One region of the Paenibacillus sp. sgz302164 genome, then DNA from elsewhere that is predicted to be linked to it. Evidence: riboswitches for the same ligand, from Rfam matches in the RefSeq annotation. Region 1 holds a riboswitch; each other region holds the start of a gene.

What was found. Region 1 has a riboswitch for cyclic di-GMP ahead of AC0LWT_RS27060 (YjfB family protein). Riboswitches for the same ligand answer to the same signal wherever they lie in the genome.
Region 2: it holds a riboswitch for cyclic di-GMP, as region 1 does, so the genes downstream of both, AC0LWT_RS36565 (PilZ domain-containing protein) here and AC0LWT_RS27060 (YjfB family protein) in region 1, are expected to answer to the same signal.
Region 3: it holds a riboswitch for cyclic di-GMP, as region 1 does, so the genes downstream of both, AC0LWT_RS04285 (transglutaminase-like domain-containing protein) here and AC0LWT_RS27060 (YjfB family protein) in region 1, are expected to answer to the same signal.
Region 4: it holds a riboswitch for cyclic di-GMP, as region 1 does, so the genes downstream of both, AC0LWT_RS37155 (fibronectin type III domain-containing protein) here and AC0LWT_RS27060 (YjfB family protein) in region 1, are expected to answer to the same signal.

Annotation. Positions count from the first base shown of each region.
Region 1 covers NZ_JBVYOL010000019.1:7,376-11,278, reverse strand. The annotation lists gene carB (carbamoyl-phosphate synthase large subunit) at 1-826, shown strand, start outside; gene pyrF (orotidine-5'-phosphate decarboxylase) at 843-1,574, shown strand; gene pyrE (orotate phosphoribosyltransferase) at 1,616-2,257, shown strand; cyclic di-GMP riboswitch class I at 2,326-2,413, shown strand; gene AC0LWT_RS27060 (YjfB family protein) at 2,433-2,642, shown strand; gene AC0LWT_RS27055 (hypothetical protein) at 2,988-3,284, opposite strand; gene AC0LWT_RS27050 (LysR family transcriptional regulator) at 3,823-3,903, opposite strand, start outside.
Region 2 covers NZ_JBVYOL010000042.1:14,025-17,927, forward strand. The annotation lists gene AC0LWT_RS36550 (hypothetical protein) at 1-187, shown strand, start outside; tRNA gene AC0LWT_RS36555 (tRNA-Arg) at 354-428, opposite strand; gene tadA (tRNA adenosine(34) deaminase TadA) at 530-988, opposite strand; cyclic di-GMP riboswitch class I at 1,248-1,335, shown strand; gene AC0LWT_RS36565 (PilZ domain-containing protein) at 1,441-2,199, shown strand; gene AC0LWT_RS36570 (spore germination protein) at 2,369-3,903, shown strand, end outside.
Region 3 covers NZ_JBVYOL010000002.1:180,647-184,549, reverse strand. The annotation lists gene AC0LWT_RS04290 (collagen binding domain-containing protein) at 1-1,236, opposite strand, end outside; gene AC0LWT_RS04285 (transglutaminase-like domain-containing protein) at 1,685-2,491, opposite strand; cyclic di-GMP riboswitch class I at 2,505-2,593, opposite strand; gene AC0LWT_RS04280 (class D sortase) at 2,650-3,324, opposite strand; gene AC0LWT_RS04275 (MFS transporter) at 3,399-3,903, opposite strand, start outside.
Region 4 covers NZ_JBVYOL010000045.1:31,766-35,668, reverse strand. The annotation lists gene AC0LWT_RS37155 (fibronectin type III domain-containing protein) at 1-990, opposite strand, end outside; cyclic di-GMP riboswitch class I at 1,041-1,135, opposite strand; gene AC0LWT_RS37150 (copper amine oxidase N-terminal domain-containing protein) at 1,446-3,068, shown strand; gene AC0LWT_RS37145 (LSm family protein) at 3,224-3,529, shown strand; gene AC0LWT_RS37140 (CBS domain-containing protein) at 3,630-3,903, opposite strand, start outside.

The sequences.
Region 1 (3,903 bases):
GCCGCAGACGGTTTCCGCTGAAATTAAACAGAAGATCATCGATATTACGACAAAAATTGCGCTCGAACTGAAAGTTGTAGGACTGGTCAACATCCAGTTCGTCATCTTCAACGATGAAGTGTATGTGATCGAGGTGAATCCGCGCTCGTCCAGAACGGTTCCGTTCCTGAGCAAAGTGACGAACATTCCGATGGCGAATGTGGCAACCCGGGTCATCATGGGGCAAAAGCTTGCCGATATGGGCTACGAAAGCGGCTTGTGGCCGGAAGACCACTACGTATCCGTGAAAGTGCCGGTGTTCTCCTTCGCGAAGCTGCGCCGCGTGGACACGACGCTTGGACCGGAGATGAAATCGACCGGCGAAGTGATGGGCCGCGATACGAACTTTGCAAAGGCGCTGTACAAAGGCTTGATCGGCGCAGGCATGAAAATTCCTGCTGCAGGTTCGGTCGTCGTAACGGTGTCGGACAAAGATAAAGACGAGGCGATTGAAATCATGAAAGGTTTCTACCGTCTCGGCTACAAAATTATCGCCACAGGCGGAACGGCCAAAGCGCTGGAAGAAGCCGGCCTCCCGGTAACGACAGTGAACAAGCTGAGCGAAGGCTCGCCGAACATTCTCGACCTGATCCGCGGCGGCGAGGCGCAGTTCGTCGTGAACACGCTGACGAAAGGCAAAACGCCTGAGCGTGACGGCTTCCGCATCCGCCGCGAAGCGGTGGAGAACGGCGTTGTCTGCATGACGTCGCTTGACACGGTCCGTGCGCTCTGCAACATGCTTGAAGCGGTCAACTTCTCCTCCCGTGCCATGCCTGTGCATGCTTAAGGGGCGGTGAGTGCGAATGAGTACCTACACTCGTGCGGACGTTGCCGGAAAGATCATGGTCGCTCTGGATTACCCGACAGCCGAAGGGGCCAAGGAGCTGCTGCGGCAGCTCGAAGGCATCCCTTGCTATATGAAAGTGGGCATGCAGCTGTTTTTCGCTGCGGGCCCAGGCTTTGTAGCCGGTCTGAAGGATAAAGGCTATAAAGTGTTTTTGGATTTGAAAATGCACGACATCCCGAACACGGTGAAGGGCGGGGCGGAGAGCATTACGCGCCTCGGCGCGGATGTGTTCAACGTCCATGCAGCCGGCGGCAAGCGGATGATGGAAGCGGCTCTCGAGGGCGTGGACAAAGCCCTCGCTCCGGGAGCGGGACGCCCGATTGTCATCGGCGTCACCCAGCTGACCAGCACCGGCCAGCAGGTGCTGAACGAAGAAATCGGCCTGACAGGCACTGTCGAGCAGGCCGTGCTTCGCTATGCCCGCCTGGCGCAGTCGGCTGGGCTGCAGGGCGTCGTTGCGTCACCGCTTGAAGTGACGCAAATCAAAGCGGCGTGCGGTGACGCATTCGTCACCGTAACGCCGGGCATTCGCCCTGCGGGCGCCGATATCGGCGACCAGACGCGCGTCATGACGCCGGCTGAGGCGTTCGCGCAGGGCACCGATTTTGTCGTGATCGGCCGCCCGATTACGGCGGCGGCCGATCCCAGAGCGGCGATGGAGTCGATCATCGCCTCCGTCGCGCTTTGACGGGCCTGCCCCTACATTCGAAAGGAACGGTGTGAGAGAACATGAGTCAGCTTGAAACGATAGCGAAGCGAGTTGCTTCCTCATTATTGGAGATAGGAGCGGTAACGCTTCGCCCGCAGCAGCCTTTTACGTGGACATCGGGCCTCAAGTCGCCGATTTATTGCGATAACCGGCTGACCATGTCTCATCCGGCTATACGCGAGCTGATTGCAGACAGTTTTGTGCTGCTGATCAAGGAAAAGTTTCCGCAAGCCGAAGTGGTCGCCGGCACGGCGACTGCCGGCATTCCTCACGCGGCATGGGTCGCACAGAAGCTGGGCCTGCCCATGATATACGTCCGTGACAAAGCCAAAGGCCACGGCAAGGAGAACCTGATCGAGGGGACTGTTAAGCCCGGTCAGCAAGTCATCGTGATCGAAGACCTGATCTCAACCGGCGGAAGCTCGCTGAAAGCGGCTTTGGCCGTTAACGATGCGGGGGCGAAAGCATTGGGCGTTCTCGCGATCTTTTCCTATCAATTGGATAAGGCGGCGGACGCTTTCCGGGAAGCCGGAATGCCGCTTCATACGCTTTCCAATTATACGAAGCTGCTTGAAGTAGCTTTGGAGCAAGGAGCAATCAAAGAAGAAGACATGGAACTCCTCCGCTCCTGGCGGGCAAATCCGGCTCAATTCGGACTGTAATCTTGCGCAGAAATTGACGATTTAGGATAAATGGCCTATACTGAAGGGGCGCAAAGTTCTGCCTGACATCTGCGAAACGGCAAACGGCGCGAAAGCGTCTGACGCAAAGCTACAGGGGCTAATCGGCTTGCAGCCGTACGCCAGCCAGCTACCGAACGGTGAGAGGAGGAAGATTATGAGCGTAAATGCCCCGCTATCCGCGGTCGGAAGCGGCAATGCTTTGCAGCAAGCAGTCGGACTGCAGCTGCTGAAAAAAATCAATGATACGCAAACGGCGCAAGCAAGCGTGATGCTGGAAGATTTCGCGAAATCCCAGCAGCAAGTTGCGGCGGCCGCCGCTTCAGTCACCCCCCACTTGGGGCGCAGCATCGACATTCGTGTATAATTGCACAAAGCCGGGAAGCTCTACCTTTTCGAAAAGGAGAGCTTCTTTTTTTGTGGCTTGGCGCGCACCGGATTAATACTTGCTCGTTAAGGCCTAATTGGTCTGGCAACGTAGAATGAGCCTCGCATTTACGAGTTTGTCGCGCAATATTCTTGCAAAAACCCCCATGACGTCGTGGACATCACCCCACAGAATGAAAATAATTCAGGTCTATTGTGTCTATTTTCGTATAAAGTGGAGCATTTTGCGCTTTGACGAGCTTGCCGTGGTAAATTCCTGCAGAACGCGGAGCATTTTGCGCATTGACGATCTTGTCGTGGTATTATCCTGTAGAAAGTAGTGCTTTTAGCACTTTGACGAGCTTGCCGCGAAAAATTCCTGCAAAAGTGCAGTTTTTTTCGTATTAACGAGCTTGCCGTGGTAAATTCCTGCAAAAGTACAGTTTTTTTCGCCCATATACGGGGTTAGCGCCAGTTTGGTCGGAAATTCCTGCACAATCGCAGGCTTTTCCTCCAAACGAGCCGTATCCATCGAAAAAGCCTGTACTTTTGCAGGTTTTGCTGGAGCTATGCCTCTTTTCAAACGGCTGGGCCGTTCTAATTGGGTGGGGATAGAGTGCCTTCCCGCAGTTAAAGCCGACAATGTACATCTTACCAACAAGCGAGGGCGGGCGGGGGATGCGATTACGATGCGGCTCCAGTCAGGCGAAGCCGTTTCTCAACGCCCGCAAATCTCAGGCGCGCGTTGTGTCGCCAACGCATGTCGACGCTCAAAAAAGCATAAAGAAAAAAGAAACTTATGGCAACCTGGTTGTTGATAAGTTTCTTTTTTTGGGGTATGATGCGAGTATTGAAATGATAACAATTCTCAACTCGGGCGGAGAACTCGGGAAGCGTCCTTACAGGCTGTTTGTGCCGGCCCGAGCGATGACGCGGATCGATCGCACTGCGTGCGGTGTTGCACGGCATGACGCCGGTCGACCACGGCCACACTGCTACAGCCTGTAGCGGAAAAGGCTGGTGGTGGTCGGCCGCCGTCGAGCGTTTCGGCAGCAGCTACAGCCCGCAGAGGAATAGGCTGCTGGTGGCCGGCAGCCGTTGAGCGTTTCGGAGGCAGCTACAGCCAGCAGCGGAAAAGGCTGCTGGAGGTCGGCCGCCGTCGAGCGTTTCAGCGGCGGAGCTTAGGCTGGTTGAGGCGCCGACAACATGTCGATGAAAGCTTGCAGCGCTTGGGACATCCATTTTTTGGGGTGGATGAGCAG
Region 2 (3,903 bases), on a different contig from region 1:
TGTAGCGTTGATTCTCGAACCGGAAGACGAAATCGTTACGATATCACGCGTAAAGTTGCGCGAAGATGGGACATACGTGCGTACGTCCTCAGGCGGCTTTGAGATTCCGATCGATTTGAAAACGTATGTCCGCATTCAGTCTGCGCCAACGGAACTGCATGCACTAATCGCGGCTTTTGCCGTATGAAGGTGGCTGTTTTCTGACTGAGGAGTATGCGCGCCAGCGCGTTGTTAACCTGTGCTTCGAAATAAGCCAGCTCATAAGTCCATAAATAAAAAAACTTCCTACGTTTATTACCGTAAGAAGTTCGCATAAATTGCGTTTGATTCTACCCGATTAAAGCAGGGTTATACGCGCCACGGCGGGATTCGAACCCGCGACGCACAGTTTAGGAAACTGTCGCTCTATCCTGCTGAGCTACGGGCGCATAGCAAAGACTATTTTAACACGGAGTTTTTCGTCATGCAACCGTGCTCTTGCCTTGCCAGCTTGCCGGTCTAGGAATCTAGGTTCGGATCGAACAGACTTCTAAACCTTGTTCCGAAGCTTGCGGAAGAACTGGGTCAGCAGCGCTGCGCATTCTTCCTGCAGCACGCCGCTGATTACGTCGACGCGGTGATTGAAACGTTCTTCCTGCAGCAGGTTCATCAGCGTGCCGGCGCACCCTGCTTTGGGATCTGCGGTACCATAGATCACTTGCGGAATGCGCGATTGAACGATGGCTCCCGCGCACATCGGACACGGCTCCAGCGTGACGTAGAGCTTGCAGTCCAGCAGACGCCACGCCTGCAAATGCTCGCTGGCCTGGCGGATCGCGATCATCTCGGCATGAGCGGTCGGATCCAGGGACGTTTCGCGCAGGTTGTAGCCGCGGCCTATAATTTCACCGTCACGCACGACAATAGCGCCGATTGGAACTTCACGGATCGTTTCGGCTTTCAAAGCTTCATGGATCGCTTCCCGCATCCAATATATATGTTCATCCACAGGGGACACCTCGCTTAAAAAATGTTATCCACATGTGAATAGAAGTCGAACAAGCATTCGTTGTTAACATTCTGTGGACAAGTGTGTGGATAAGTTGAAAATTTGTGGATATATGAGTTTCATTGTAGGGACTCGCCGCTCTGAAATCAAGCTGCCTGCGAAAACGGTTGAATCCGACGGCTAAACTAGGTATACTAGAATTAAAATTTTAGGTCTTTTAACCTACTGATAGGTATAATCGCATACATAACGAGATCAGATTTGATAAGGGCAAACTTGCCGAAAGACAAGGACGCAAAGCCGAGGGTCTAAAGTTCTACAAGAACCATGACAGCCTGGTTACCGGAAATCAAGCTTGTTTGATTTAGGTAAATAGGTTGCCCCGACAGGAAGGGACAGTCTATTTTTTTATTTATAGCCTAATCTGTTTGTAGAGAACAGGAGGATATGCCATGAAGCTGTCGGATAGGGAGAGAAAGATGGATTTGGTCAAAATCTACGGAAGCAAGGAAGGCAACGACGCGGAAATTTTGATTGACAGCAAAGCGGTGCTGGATAAAAGCGATTTTGTAGCGACGGGAATAGTAACGTACGTGCTTGGCGACATTATTGAAATCGAGCTACCTCAATATGATGTTTTCCGACTTGGGGACAAGGTCAAGATTACGGTTTATTCCAAATCGGGGCTATTCGTTTTTGAGACGTCGGTCGTGGCCAAAGACGAGGGTTCGATCATCGTGATTAATCCGCCCGATAACCGGAAGAAGTTTACGGAGAAGAGGGAGCACCCGCGAATCGATGTCGTTCAGGGCGGTTTGCTGCACAGTTTGCATGACAAGAATAAGAGAAACAAGCAAAGTTTCGAGCATCCGATCAGCCTTAGCGTCAAAAATATCAGCTTGAGCGGCGTAGGATTTGTGATTGAAAACAATATGAACGCGGATAAAAATATGAGTCTGGAAAATAACGCGCAGCTCGAAATCGAACTTCTGCTCGGTTTTTCCATATCTTGCGTAACCGAAATCGTCCGAAGAGAGGCTTTGGGTGCAGGCTTTTTTTATTACGGAGTCCGATACGTTGAAATTCCGGAAAATAAAACGAATGCGCTGCGGGCCTTTATTTTGAAAAATCAGGTCGAGGCCTACTTCGTACAAAAACAAGACATCAAATTGAAAAAAGTCATGGATATCCGGTCTGCGGTGCATCAATAACCGCGGGCTTTTTTTATTCAAACACGGCGCTGGCGATTCGTCGCAGCAAGTTAGTGTCAATCTATTTGCGCAAGCTATGCATAAGATTAGGGACAATTCGCAAGGTTATAATTGATACCATCGTTCAATGGAACAGCAGAAGCAGACATCAAAAATGAGGTGATGAGCGATGCGCTTTTCGAACTTGTTCGGCAGGAGAAAGTATCATTCAGCCCCGCAGAGGTCCAATCGTCAGCAAAATAACGACTCCATCGGTACGTCCCTATCGCAAAATATCGCCGATTTACATAACCTGTTTACGCAAACTCCCGATCTGATCGTACGGCAATTTACAATCAAGCGCACGGGAGAGCAAGCCGCGCTTGTTTATTTGAGCGGGCTCGTGGATAAAAACTCGATCAACAACAACGTGCTCCGCCCGCTTCAATTCGAGGATGGGAGCGACGATGCGGACGGCGATTTTATTTTGACAATCGGTCAGGTTATTACGCTGCAGGCGTGGGCGCAAATCGAGGTCGCAGTTCTGCATGGCCGCAGCATACTTTTTGTCGACGGACGGGCGGAGTCGTATTCTCTCGATACGCAGGGCTGGCCGCAGCGGGCGATTGCAGATCCGCAGCTTGAGGCGTCCCTGAAAGGAGCGCATCAAGGCTTTGTTGAAACGAGCACTCAGAACGTTGCGCTTATCCGGCGCTACATTCCCAACCGCGAATTGAAAATAAAGGAATTAAGAGTAGGGCAACGCGGGCATACTATCGTATCCGTTCTATACCTGGAGGATGTCGCGCATCCCGAGGTGCTGCAGGAGCTGGAAGACCGGATTCAGATGCTGAATATCGACACGATCATCAATACCGGCGAGTTGGCGGAGCTGATCGAGGATAATCCGTATTCTCCGTTTCCGCAATTTATTTTGACGGAACGGCCGGATGCTGCGGCATCGCAAGTTTTGCAGGGAAGATTCGTCGTTGTCGTAGACCGTTCTCCGAGCGTGCTCGTCGGTCCGGCCTCGTTCACATCGTTTTTTCAGAGCGTCGACGATTACAGCACACGATGGTCGATCGCTACTTTTATCCGGCTGCTGAGACTTTTTGCGTTCTTTGTCGCCGTCTTTTTGCCGGCGTTCTACATAGCTGTAATTTCTTACCACTTTGAGATCATTCCCATCAAATTGCTGCTCACGATCGGGGAATTCAGAGGGCGCGTACCGTTCCCTCCTTTTGTGGAAGCGGTCATTATGGAGCTCACGCTTGAAATGATGCGGGAAGCGGGAATTCGGCTGCCCGCTCCGGTCGGGCAAACGGTCGGCATTGTCGGAGGCATCGTCATCGGCCAGGCAATCGTACAGGCGGGGCTCATCAACAATATTATGGTTATTGTCGTCTCTTTTACCGCCATCGCTTCTTTCATCCTGCCCAACTACGATATGGTCGCCGCCATTCGGCTGATTCGCTTCGCGATGATGGTGGCCGCTTCGATGTTCGGCTTTGTCGGAATAATTATCGGAATGATGACGATGATAGGGCATCTCATTTCCCTGGAATCGCTCGGAACTCCTTACAGCACTCCGCTCGCGCCAATCCGGCTGGTCGATTGGAAGGACGCGTTCGTTCGCCTGCCGTTATGGAAAATGGACAGGCGTCCTGTCAGCGCGAGACCGGTTCAACCGATGCGGCAAGGCCCCAGCCGTCCCAAGGGTGACGA
Region 3 (3,903 bases), on a different contig from region 1:
CGCGCTGTTGAACGCTAGGGTGAATCCGTTTTTGCCTGCAGCGGATGCGGCAGTCACTGTGTACTGAGCGGCAGGCACTTCGCTGCCCAGCAATTCTGCTCCTGTCGAATCCAGTGTAACCGGATATACATGAATGGAGCCCGCCACAAGATCCTGCGTATTGTCGAACAGGTCTGTCAAGAAAGCCGATGCCTGTGCAATCGTTTTTTCGTTGTAATTGTACTTGATTGCCCAGTCAATGGTCTGCGTACTTGAGCTGTAGCCCGTCGACGATTTGTCCAATGCGGTTCCATGCTGTACAGTTACGGTTGCCGAAGCGTTAACCGGAGCTTTGTTGCTGCCTTGAAACGTTGCCGTGTTTACGAACGACGTTGCGTCAACATCGGTAACCGGCGTCGTAAACTGGATACGGTATGCCGAGTCAATCGGGTTGTCTGTGAAGTTGACTGTCAGCGTATTGCCCGTATTGTTCACTGTGTACTTGCTAGGGTCAATCAGTGCTCCCTGGACAACACTGCCATCCAGGTTAACGCCCAGATCGTACACGGCCACCGTAACCGGAACCGAGAGCCCCGCAGGAATCGGGTCGGTTACAACCGCGTTCTGTACGGAATCGAGCGTCTTGTTCACGTCGATGGTCCAGTCGATGTTTTTGGCGTTAAAGCCTTGCGGCACGCCGCTTTTCCCGATTGTCGAAGTGATGTTCGGCTTGAATTTCAGCGTAAAGACTTGTTCGCCGCTTTTGATCGGAATTTTAATAATTTGCGTAGTGCTGCCTGTAACTCTTTGCTTATCGAATTGCGTGTTGAGTGCAAGGATGCCTCGTACGTTATCATGAGTCTCTATGTAGTTATTAAAGGTCATAACGGCTGCATGAGTATCTTTGTTCACGCTAAACGTTCCCACTTCTTCGTTGTCTATTAATAGCGGACTAGGACCGATATTATTGAAAAGCAGAAACTCTTGCGGTAACGTGAACGTAAATGTATCCCCGCTGTGGTAACCATGACCATTGGGGAGCGACCATGTGTAATCTAACTGTACTTTGGAACCTTGCTCGTACACGTTGCCCGTCACCACTTGACCGGCGCTGTCGTATACGGCTAACGACACGCTATCGATAATATTGCTTGAAATCGTCGCAGCGCTCGCTTGATTTAAAAAGCCCGCTCCGGAAATGCTCTGCATAAAAATCAAAAGTGCAATCAGCAGAGCACTTGTTTTTTTCTTCAACATTGTCTTTCAATTCCTCCATTCCCGGTTCAACCTCGCTGAAGTCAATTTCATAATTTCAATCGCTGCGCTCTATTTCTCTATATATTCCGGTCCGCAGCAACTGAAATAGCCGGATCGCGAAATTTCTCCGACCTTCATGATCCAAACCGATCAAGGGAATTGAAGTATGAAATTGACTCCGTTGCTTTGCTTCACGCTTTGTCGGCCGAATTGAAGCCTTTTCCCGCTTCTGCCTCCGGCGCCTGCTTCACTCCCTCCCGGTCGGATTAACTTTTCTTTCTTTTTTCTTTTTTCTCTCTGTAAAAAACAAGTCACATTTTGTATTCTAAAACTTAATACTGAACATAAACTGAACAAACAGCCGCAACAAAAAAAGAACCCGCACTCAGGTTCGAATGCAAGTTCCTTCATCTATTGTATTTCCCGCTCTCGGAGCGGAACTTCGCTTTTAATACATTTTGGTGATCGTATAGTTTGCAGCATCTTTCAGCATCGGCGTGTCTTGTCCGCCTTGTACCCGAGCCGAGTCGTACGTCGTATCGATCGTAACCCATTCGCCCGTATCTTTCAGGAAAACTTGATTCCATGCATGATAAGTTTCCGGCGCTTCAGCCGAATAACCCATAACCAGACGGGTCGGAATGCCTACGCTTCTTGCCATGGCCGCAAAAGTAGATGCATAATCATAGCAAATTCCCTTCGATGCGTCATAAATTTCATCCAAATTCGGGATGTAACCGCCCTCGACGGTTTGCGCTTTATCGTTATCATATGTAATATTTGCCGTAATATAGGCATAAATAGCGGCAATTTTGTCCTTGTCCGTCTCGGCTTTGGCCGTCAGTTCCTTGGCCTTCACAACCGCTTTGGTATCTTTGTTCCAATCGATGAGCGGAATGGATTGCAAAAACACTGCATTTTCGTCGTCCATCTTCAAATCGACCGTTTCTTGCGCGACTACTTTATATTTGTTGCCGCCTGTCGACTCCGCAACGAGAACAGTGTAACTGCCGTTGCCTAATTGCAGAGGATACTGGGCGCCTTCAGCCAGGTTATAATCAAATTTGACGTTCCCTTTGGAAATCCGGACGAGGGCTTTCGTATTTTTCGCATTCGCGTAGTTGACTGTAACGACTCCTTTGTTCAGAAGGCTTTTGTCTACTGCCGCTTGAGCGGAAGCTGCGTAAGTCCCTTTCGGTGCAAGGATCAGAAGAAGTGCAACGACCATCATGGATACAAAGGTTTTTTTGAACATAAAAAACTCTCCTTTCGGTAACTGGCTGCCAACTTAGCGCTTGCTAAGGAAGGCCCTTTAGTTTTGCGTCTCTAGCTTTCGCTAGATTTGCCTTTATCGGTGGAAAGCACCGAAATCTTATTTTTTTAATAGAGCGATTATATCATAGACTTGTCCGTTTAACTAGTCTTAGTTTCTATTAATTTTCCTTTGACTGCGATGCGGTGCGTCGGGTTTTCCATCGGATGGCATGTAATCAGCGTAATCTCGCTGTCTTTGCCGTTCCCGTTCAACACCCAGACATCCTCCGGGAGAACGTACTGTTTGCTTTCGACTTTGTACACGAACTGTTTGCTGCCTGTGTCCACTTCGACCAAATCTCCTACGTCCACTTCGTCCAGCCTATTGAAATTTTTGCCGTAAGTAAGGTTCCTGTGGCCGGCAATGGCATAATTCCCCACTTCGCCCGCTTTGCCTGTATGGGCAATGCTCGCAAGGGACAGCTTCAGATTGCCCGGCGTCGCATCCGTTAATATCGGCAGCTTCAAATTAATCTTGTCGATGATTAAAACGCCCTCGATATTTTTCAGCTCCATCGCTGCCGGCATCGCTGTCGGCTCCGCGCTCAAAGGGATTACCGGCGGCATCTCTGCGGATGTCCCGGCCGAAGAAGGAGCGCTGACCGCCGCCGCATCCGTCTCGGGGGCCGGTTCATCGATATGGCGCAAATTTTCCTGCCATTGCCGCAAAATTTTTTGCTGCTGATAGCTCTCATAGCGATCGCTGACCGTCGGGTAAAGAAAAACGATGATGCCGAGGACGATGCATGCCAGGGAAACGATTTTTCTTATCATGCGGGTTTCCTGCCTTTGTTTAGCGCGATTTCATATCTATTGGGCATTATACCTCTTTCTCCTGGCAAAATCCATCACATCGCTTGACGAACCGCGCTTCCCGCTCTCGAAATCCGCACGGCCATAACTGCGGCAAGCAGGCAGACGAATCCCGCGCCGATGAAGGCAATGGTATAAGTCCCCATCCAGTCCCGCATCAATCCGGCGCCATATGCCGCTGCCGATGCGCCTAACTGGTGAGCGACGACTACCCAGCCAAAAATCATCCCGGCCTTTTCTTTGCCGAACTCTTTCGAAGCCAACTTCACGGTCGGAGGGACCGTCGCAATCCAATCAAGCCCGTAAAAGACCGAGAAAATCAAGAGCGACATCGGACTTGAATCAAGCGCATACGGCAAAAAGAGCAGGGAAAGACCGCGCAGCCCGTAATACCAAAAGAGGAGCCAGCGGCTGTCGAAGCGGTCCGACAACCATCCCGAAAGCGTTGTGCCGATCAGGTCGAACAGCCCCATCAGAGCCAGCAGCCCTGCGGCCATCACCTCCGGAATGCCGTGATCCCCGCAAGCCGGAATGAGATGC
Region 4 (3,903 bases), on a different contig from region 1:
CTTAACAATCAACAGGCCGTATACATCTATGCTTAATTTGGTATTCGTATTGATTCCATCCGCAATGATTACAACCGGTTTGGAGGGACTTCCGAAAACTACCGAAGAATTCAGATTCAAGTGCCCCACCTTAATAAATGAAGGGGTTTGCGTACTATTGTCGATTGCGCGCTGCAGTGAGACCGGATCGCAATTCGCGTATGCAACAGCTTTTTGTTCAAAATCAGACAGCAATTGGTTCACTCGCTGCACTTCTACATCCATATACCTTCCTATTTCCTCCTGCAGACCATCCACTTGCAGATAAGATGGAGCATTATGCTCGTTATTCATCTTGCCCGAAAGCAGTACTTTGTCCCCATGCACTTTTCTCGGTTCGGGCGGCGGCCCTATAACAGGCGTGCTGGCAGCAGAAAGGGCGAGCAAAGTGCTGGGAGAGCCAACTTTGGTTAGCTCTATGAACTGTAAAGCCGTCTCCGCTTCCTCCGCATCGCCGGAACTGACCGTTAATCTGCCGTCCGCAACTTCAACAGATTTTGCTGCAATGACATGCTGCCCTCCCTCAAGAGGGATACGATCGAAAAAGCTTACTCCTTCAACAACTACAGTATTGTTGCTTGAATACACGGACTCGCCGACACTTACCTTAACTTCATAGATGCCGTTGTTTACTTCGAATTCCCAGACCCCGCCTTTATGAACGCGAATTGCGGTATCATTCGGAGTAGTTTGATAAGTACTGCCGCTTACCGTAGAATCCGTGTGAGAACTATTCCACCCATAATTGAATCCATTTTGCGTGCTGAACGGCATTCCCGAGTCTGGCAAAAATCCTTCAGGTACAGGTGAAGTTGCAGGCTGGAAATTAACCTTTACATTCCACGCTCCTGTATCGGCATATGTATACGACGATTCTGCAAAAGGAATGAACAACTGCAGCAGCAGGCATAGACAGAGCCCCCTGACAACAGCTTGAAACCCAAATTTCATATTTGTATCCTCCATTTCCCTTTCAATTTACACAAAAAAGACCAATTGCAATAGGCGGCCCGGCTGCCGTACCGTTTCGGTCTGAAACGGTTTAGGCCCGTGGCTTTGCGTCCCTGTCTTTCGATCAGGTTTGCCTTTTTCAATTTCAATTGGTCTTCGCTTATGTGCGGCACTCAAAACTCGTTTGATGCTATCATAGGTAAAAAGATTTGTTCATACCTACCTTTATACTATAAACAAATATGCCTGTATACCTAGTTACAACATAATATACGACTAGATTTAAATATTTCCTCTTTTTTTGGAATCTTTTGTCGATTTTAATTTGATGCATATTTTGCATAACTAATTTCATAAAATCTCCTTAACCTCGGCGAGTCCTTCGGCGTTTTTTCGCGTATAATTTATCAGACATTCTGCCTCATACCTAATTAAATTAAAGGAGAAGATTTCATATGCAAAAGAAACATCGGCAATGGTGGATTTCCGCCGCGCTTGTTGTGCTGTTGATCGCCTTGACAGGCTGTCAGGCCGTGCAGGGTCTTGATCTCGGGCAGGCTATGCAAAATACCGGAACCGTTAAGTCCTCGGTATCCAAAGGTTCAATTGCGCTGGAGCTAATTACAGGCAGCGGCGATCAGATGGATCCCAAAGAAAAGGCGCTGATTGAAACGTTCAAACATACAAAGCTGACGATCAACAGCGCTAAAATGCAGGACGCTCAGCACGCATCGATCGATGGGGAATGGAATTACGCCAAAGGGACGATTCCTTTTCAGCTCGTCATCGACGGTACCAAGATGATCGTACATATTGACGGCGCCAAGAAGCCTATCGTCTTTGACCAGGCGGCATTGGCGGCTGACGGAAGGGTGGCGCCGTTATCTCAAGAAATCAGGCAAAAGCTGACGAATAGCGCAGAGCAGCTGCGGCCTGCCCTTTATAAGTTTTTCTTCAACAATGCGCCGAACCCGAATACAATCTCCGTAACCGACGCTACGGAGCAAGTGAACAATGAGACGCTAAACATGCAAAAAGTGCATGTGGAGTTAAAAGGCAGCGAGCTCGCCGGTCTTTTGAAACTGTTCCTGACGAACGTCCTCGCCGATGAGCAAGGCTTGAAAGAGCTGCTTGGCCAACTGTACGATGCGGTCGTACCGATTGTGAAGGAGCAAATGAGAATTTCTCAGGAACAATTGAAGGAAGAGTACCCCGATTTGGAGGAACAATCGACTACGTCGGATTTGATGATGGCCTATCTTAACAATAAAAACCTGGCGGTCGAATTCGCTTATACAACGATTCATGAGTACTTGAAAAAAGCTGTAGACGAATTTGATAAAACGATGAAAGACACTGCTGCTTCCGATTCACCGGCCAACGAGGAAGTGTCGGCGATTCTCAGCGATAAATTGACGTTCAAAGCCGATTATTACGTCGATCGGAACAAGCAGATCCGCAAGGTGCAGGCTGAGCTCAATATTCCGGCTCCCAATAAGGATGGCGCAGTGACCGGGATAAAATGGACCTACGCCTTGGAAAACTGGAGTTTGAACCAGTCCGTGACTGCGGATACGATCGATACTTCCGGCGGGGCGTTGAATGTGGATTCCGATACGTTCAGAGGCTATGCGATTTTGAACAATTTTGACAAGAGTTCTTCGTTTTACAAGCTGCTGAAGGAAGATTTGCAAGTTACCAAAAAAGAGCTTCATTTCATTGTCCAAAGCCAAGAAGCCGCGGACGAGGATCCATACGGCTCCTACAGCCCGTATATGAACGACGATGAGGTCGTCATGGTTCCGGTGAGATTCCTTTCCGAGCAGCTTGGGGCTGACGTCAAATGGAATGCCGAATGGAAGCAGGTTACGATTAAAGACGGAGTAACCGGCACAAGCATCGTAATGTCCGTCGACAGCAAGTCCGCAACAGTGGGCGGAACGAACGTGGAACTGGACAGCGCTCCGGTTATGCGAAACGGGACAACGTTTGTTCCTATCCGTTTTATCGCCGAAAAGCTCGGCGCAACCATCAAATACGATCCTGAAACCCGTCTCATCACCATTAAGCGGGATTAGAGGATCAAGGAAGCAGGACAATGGCCAAGGCGAGCGATCGCTTTGGTCATTTTTTTATATGAATAGGCGGCAGCCTATACCTTTCGTGAGCGCGTGAATAGGCTAATAACGTAATAGGCGAATAACACGAGTGCAGAAAGGGGCAAGAACGCATCATGTATATGGAACCCCAGGTTATTTATCAGGCTGATTTTTCGGAGGAGCAGGAGCTGCCGCAAAACAGAGACAGACTCCGCGATACCTTGATTCCCCACATCGGGCGCACGGTTCATGTTCAAACCTTGGACGGATTCACGTATGAAGGCATTTTGGTCTATGTGGATGAACAACATGTGCATCTCCAGGTTTCGATGTATGAGCATCCCTATCATGGCATGTATCGCGGCTTCTACAATCCGGCTGCTTCCACGATCCTGACGCTGGTGCTGTACGAACTGCTCGTGATTGCCCTGCTGGCTTAAGCGGATGCCGAGCCGCCCTCCCCGAACAGGCAAAAACCCGCGCGAAACCGCCCGAGTCCAAACCTCGCAGCGTTCGTGCGGGTATGTTTTGTTATCGCAGCTAGCCGGGCAGCCTGGATAAGTACTGCCGGCTGAAAAAGCGGACCATATCCCCGCGGCTGATAATGCCGGCCAGATAGCCGCCGTTTTTTTCCACGACGACTTTTTGGAGATGCTTTCGGCCGAGCAGGGTCGCAACGTCGTTCAGCGGCGTGTCCACATTGACCGTGATAACCTTGGCTCTGGCGTAATCCATCACATTGGCATCGGCAATGTCGCGGCACTTCTCCTCCATCGTCTGCGTATCCATCCAGGTGGAGGTAAAAAAAGGTGAT